One region of the Undibacterium sp. Ren11W genome, then DNA from elsewhere that is predicted to be linked to it. Evidence: predicted binding sites of a transcription regulator. Region 1 holds the regulator's gene; the other holds the start of a gene.
The links. Region 1 encodes LexA, which represses DNA repair genes until DNA is damaged. Its sites were predicted from a motif close to ACTGTATNNNNATACAGT; they were not measured.
Positions count from the first base shown of each region.

Region 2: a site for LexA is predicted at 1,742-1,759, ahead of ACO0K8_RS06325 (DNA topoisomerase IV subunit B). Genes of this name have one in related genera too.

Region 1 is NZ_JBMPPB010000001.1:138,867-141,973, reverse strand. Features, by position in the region: gene rplI (50S ribosomal protein L9) at 1-344, opposite strand, end outside; gene rpsR (30S ribosomal protein S18) at 358-642, opposite strand; gene priB (primosomal replication protein N) at 652-966, opposite strand; gene rpsF (30S ribosomal protein S6) at 996-1,364, opposite strand; gene lexA (transcriptional repressor LexA) at 1,626-2,282, shown strand; gene lon (endopeptidase La) at 2,495-3,107, opposite strand, start outside.
Region 2 is NZ_JBMPPB010000001.1:1,409,169-1,412,275, reverse strand. Features, by position in the region: gene ACO0K8_RS06325 (DNA topoisomerase IV subunit B) at 1-1,575, opposite strand, end outside; gene ACO0K8_RS06320 (vWA domain-containing protein) at 1,783-2,952, opposite strand; gene ACO0K8_RS06315 (GNAT family N-acetyltransferase) at 2,974-3,107, opposite strand, start outside.

The sequences.
Region 1 (3,107 bases):
CGCACTTGTGATTTCTCAACTGCAAAACCTTGCTTAGTCAATGCATCTGCGATGTCTGAATTGGTTACGGAACCAAACAAACGACCATCAACACCAGACTTTTGTGAGATTTGAACTGTCAAACCACTCAATTTTTCGCCTTGCGCTTGTGCGGCAGCCAATTTAGCAGCAGCAGCTTTTTCCAACTCAGCGCGCTTCGCTTCGAATTCAGCGATTGCAGCAGCAGTTGCACGGCGAGCCATACGTTGTGGAATCAAAAAGTTACGTGCATAACCATCTTTAACACGAACTACATCACCCAGATTGCCGAGATTAACGACTTTATCCATCAGAATAATTTGCATATTTTTCTCCTAATTACGCTGTATGCAGATCAGTGTACGGCAGCAACGCAAGGTAGCGTGCACGCTTGATCGCTGTATCAACTTGGCGCTGGTACAAGGCTACAGTGCCAGTCAAACGTGCTGGCATGATTTTGCCGTTTTCTTGCACGAAGTCTTTCAGTGTATCGATGTCTTTATAATCAACTGCAGCTACATGTCCTGCTGAAAAACGGCAGAACTTCTTGCGTTTGAACAATGGATTTTGTTGCTGACGCTTTTGCTTCAGTTTGCTTTTATCAAATTTTTTACCGAATGCCATTTTAGGCTCCTAATCTAGTAAAGGTGTCTCGAACTCATTTTCCTGAAAATCAGTGATATGAAAAACGAGACTTTTGCTGTTGCGATTTTTACGCGCTAAAAAACCTGTGAATAACATCGTGACACCCAATTGTATTTCCAGGAATCGCTTAGAAATAGCGCCTGCAGCAACTGCAGTGATTTCAAATTCAACCTGGCGCTGGGTGCTCGCCTGTTCTTGCTTAGAGTGATGCATTAATACCGCAGTTGCTATCGGAATTCCGGCTGGCGTATAACGCAGCGCTGATTTTTCTGCAATGCTAGCAACGACTTTAAGCTCATTCACAAATAATTACGCGTCCTTCGTTAAAACTATTAAGCTGCAGGTGCTTCAACGCGTTGCGTCTTAGCTGCATCTTCTTTCTGAACTGCTTTCATCATTGGAGATGGCGCTGTTTCAGCTTTTTTCATTTTAACTGTGAGGTGACGCAAAACGGCATCGTTAAATTTGAATGCTGTTTCCAACTCAAGCAAAGTTTCAGCATCACACTCTATGTTCATGCAAACATAGTGAGCTTTAGCCAATTTCTGAACGATGTAGGCAAGTTGACGGCGACCCCAGTCTTCAACGCGATGGATTTGACCACCACGTGTAGTAACGCTAGCTTTGTAGCGTTCGATCATTGCAGGCACTTGCTCGCTTTGATCCGGGTGTACGATAAATACTATTTCATAATGACGCATATATTCTCCTTGTGGACAATAAAAAGATGCCCGCCTCGGCGTCAAGACGAGTGCGGGAAGAGGAAAGCCGACAATAGTAACCGATTTTCAAATTTTGTACAATTAGTTCTATGAATGAGGAGAATTCAACTAGCACCCTAGCAGAGCCTGTATCAGTTAAATCATTTATTCCTGAGTTTTTAACAGGTTTTACTTGCATAAGTGACTTTACTGTATAAAAATACAGTCTGCATATACATACAGCTAATTGAAAGAACCATCATGCTGAAACTTACCGCTCGCCAAGAGCAGATCCTGAACCTGATCAAGGATGCCATTCAAAACACAGGCTTCCCGCCGACGCGAGCAGAAATCGCAACAGAACTTGGATTTCGCTCGACCAACGCAGCAGAAGAACACCTGCAGGCACTAGCGCGAAAAGGCGTAATCGAAATAGCAGCAGGCACCTCACGTGGCATACGACTCCTAGAATCCGAACTATCTAGCCACATGCCTGGAATACAAATGGCATTGCCACATCCAGCCCTGATGCAATTGAGCCTGCCATTGGTTGGGCGAGTTGCCGCTGGCTCACCAATACTCGCTACTGAGCATGTAGAGGCCACCTACAATGTGGATCCAGCTCTTTTTTCCGCAAAACCGGATTTCCTGCTTAAAGTACGTGGCTTGTCAATGCGTGACGCGGGTATTTTGGACGGCGATTTATTAGCTGTGAAAAAATCAGATACGGCCCGCAATGGACAAATCGTGGTTGCCAGACTAGGGGATGACGTCACCGTCAAACGCTACAAAAAAACCAGCACTGGCATAGAGTTAATCCCAGAAAATCCAGATTATCCAATTATCAAAGTCAGCGACACCGAAACCGATTTTTCACTGGAAGGCTTGGCCGTTGGGCTACTGCGCAGTTGGTCTTAAAGAGGCATAGCGCCAAGGCGCCCTATCCATGCGGCTTTCGAGCCAGGCATGCTGCGGCCCGCATGCAGATTGCGCTTCGGACATGCCGCTTTTAAAACAGCAATCCATTCAATAGAAGTAAGTCTGTCAATAAAAAACGCCCGATAAATTATCGGGCGTTTTTTATTAGGCATTGATGCCTATGCCAATACAAGCACAGACCCAATACGGCATTAATGCTTAATTGTCGAAGCCTCGACTGCAGCATCTGGCTTTGCAGTAGCGGCGAGCGCCACGTCCTCATCAGTCAATGCCACAGGTTGACGTTCCAAGGCAATTTCCAAGACTTTATCTATCCAACGCACTGGGATAATTTCCAGTTTATTTTTGACATTGTCCGGGATATCAGTCAAATCTTTCGCATTCTCCTCAGGTATTAACACTGTCTTGATCCCGCCGCGATGAGCTGCTAGTAATTTCTCTTTCAGCCCACCAATAGGCAAGACCTCGCCTCTCAAGGTAATCTCACCAGTCATCGCCACATCAGCTCTTACAGGTATGCCAGTGAAGATAGAAACCAAAGCGGTCGTCATCGCGATACCGGCCGAAGGTCCATCCTTCGGCGTAGCACCTTCAGGAACATGAATATGAATGTCACTTTTTTCGAACACATCCGCTTTAATCCCCAAGCGCTTAGCGCGACTACGCACCACTGTACGGGCAGCTTCGATCGACTCTTTCATCACATCACCCAAGGTGCCAGTGCGTATCACGCCCCCCTTACCCGGCATTGCTACGGCTTCTATCGTCAATAAATCACCGCCGACCTCAGTCCACGCCAAACCC
Region 2 (3,107 bases), 1.3 Mb from region 1:
CAACACCTGAATATGCGAGCCATCGACGTCCGCATCTGAGAGTATGCAGATTTTTCCGTAGCGCAGATTGGAGATGTCCGGATTGTCTTTCATGCTGTGCGGATCGACGCCGATCGCTACTGCGATGTCATGGATTTCGTTGTTGGCGAACAAGCGATCGCGCTCAGATTCCCAGGAGTTCAACACTTTTCCGCGCAGCGGCAGTATCGCCTGAAACTCTTTGTCGCGCCCCATTTTGGCTGAGCCGCCGGCTGAGTCACCTTCGACCAAAAATAATTCGTTGCGGGTGATGTCGCTAGATTCGCAATCGGTCAGTTTGCCCGGTAATACCGCCACACCCGAAGATTTTTTCTTCTCGACTTTTTGCAGCGAACGTAAGCGCGACTGCGCTTGCTTGATGACTAGCTCAGCGAGTTTTTTGCCATAATCGACATGCGAATTGAGCCACAGCTCTAACGGTGGTTTGGTAAAGCTAGAGACCAGTTTGACGGCGTCGCGCGAGTTTAAACGTTCTTTAATTTGGCCCTGAAATTGCGGATCCAAGACCTTGGCAGAGAGCACAAAAGAGACTCGTGCGAAGACATCTTCCGGCAATAGCTTAACGCCTTTCGGTAGCAGTGAGTGCATCTCGACGAAGCCTTTGACAGCGCCATACAGGCCTTCGCGCAAACCGGACTCGTGCGTGCCGCCCGCTGTGGTGGGGATTAGATTGACGAAGGATTCGCGCACTACCGCGCCTTCTTCTGTCCATGCCACTACCCAACTGGCGCCTTCGCCTTCGGCAAAGCCGTCGGTGTCGCCATTTGAGAATTGTTCGCCTTCGAACAAAGGTATCAGGGGTTCACCGTGCGAGGATTGCGCCAGCGACTCGGTCAGATAGCCGCGTAAGCCTTGATCGTACTGCCAGGTTTGGCTCTCGCCGGTTTTTTCTATGCTGAGTGTGACTTTGACGCCCGGTAACAAGACCGCCTTGGAGCGCAACAAACGCTGCAGCTCTGTTTGTGAAATATTGGGTGAGTCAAAATACTTAGGGTCTGGCCAGATGCTAACGCGGGTGCCATTCTTTTTGTCGCCACGGGTCTGCGGCACGCTAGTTAAAGGTTCGATGACGTCGCCATCGGCGAAGGTGAGTTTATGGATACCCGCTTCGCGCCATACCGTGATCTCTAAGCGCTTGGAGAGCGCATTCGTGACCGATACGCCGACGCCATGCAAGCCGCCCGAAAACGCATAGGCGCCGCCTGAACCCTTATCGAATTTTCCGCCCGCATGTAAGCGTGTGAAGACTATCTCTACGGTTGGAACTTGTTCCTCCGGATGTAGACCGACCGGAATACCTCGACCGTCATCTTCGACAGTAATACTGCCATCGGCATTGACGGTGATGTGCATATTCTTGCAATGCCCACCCAGCGCTTCATCCGAGGCATTGTCGATCACCTCTTGAATAATGTGCAGTGGATTTTCGGTGCGGGTGTACATGCCCGGCCTTTGTTTGACCGGCTCCAGGCCTTTAAGGACTCGGATGGATGATTCGCTATAGTCGGATGGGAGAGAGGTTTTTTTAGTGGCCATGCGATGAGTCTAAAAGAATTGGCAAAAATATTTTTTAAAATGATAGGTCTTAGTGACTGCTAGCAAATGCAGGAAAAACATTTGCTACTTGTATTTTTAGACCAGCTTGGTGCAGTTGGAAAAATTTGCCTATTGTAGCTGTAATTGTTAGCTTTAGTTGCCTTTAGCTGGTTTTATATACAGTGTATGCAGCTTTGTAGGATGGCTTCATTTGCTTAATAGTCGCATGCCGCGCTCCAATCCCTCTATCGTTACCGGAAACATGCGGTTATTCATGATTTGTCGTATCACCGAAACCGATTGCCGGTATTGCCATAAGCCCTCAGGCTCGGGATTGAGCCAAATGAATTTGGGGAAGCTAGAGGTAAAGCGTTGCAGCCAGGTGGCACCGGCTTCTTCATTATTGTATTCAACCGAGCCACCAGGCTGCAAAATTTCATAGGGGCTCATGGTGGCGTCGCCAACAAAAATCACCTTGGTATCGGGCGGGTATTTACGCAAGACATCCCAGGTCGGGGATTTTTCAGCGTGGCGGCGCTGGTTGTTTTTCCATAAATAATCGTAGACACAGTTATGGAAGTAAAAAAACTCCATATTTTTAAATTCGGTTTTGGCGGCGGAAAACAATTCTTCGGTTCGCGCTATATGATCGTCCATGGTGCCGCCTACGTCGAGCAGCATCAGGACCTTGATATTGTTTTTGCGCTCGGCCTGCATTTTGATATCCAGGTAGCCGGCATTATTTGCGGTCGCCTTGATGGTGGCGTCCAGTGCCAGTTCTTCTTGTGCGCCTAGACGCGCAAATTTGCGTAAGCGCCGCAATGCCACCTTGATATTGCGTGTGCCCAGTTCGCGCTCTGCATCGTAATCTTTATACGCGCGCGCTTCCCACACTTTGACTGCGGTGCGATTGCCACCTTTGCCGCCTATGCGCACTCCCTCGGGATTGGTTCCTCCGTTGCCAAAAGGAGAGGTGCCGCCGGTGCCTATCCATTTGCTGCCACCTTCATGTCGTTCTTTTTGCTCTTTGAGTAGTTCTTGCAACCGGTCCATTAATTTATCGTAGCCGAATTTTTCTAAGGCGGCGCGTTGCTCGTCACTGAGTTCACGCATCATGCGTTGGCTGAGCCACTCCAGTGGAATTTCAGGATTTTTTTCAAAAATAGTCTCTATGCCCTTGAAATATAGGCCGAATGCGCGATCAAATTTGTCGTAATGCGCCTCATCCTTGACCATGATAGTCCTGGATAGGTAATAAAAATTATCCATAGACATGCTGATCAGGCCTTTTTCCATGGCCTCTAGCAGCGTCAGAAATTCCTTGATGGAAACAGGAATTTTTGCGTCTTTCAGAGTGAAGAAGAAATCGATTAGCACTTAAGCTCCTACATCTATAGATTATTTAGGGTATTGGTTTAGCATGAACTGCAAGTTTTTCTTGACGCCTGGCCATTCATTTTTCAGTATGCTGTACACCACAGTGTCGCGCACCCGGCCATCTGGCAAGATTGTATGATTGCGTAGCACGCCGT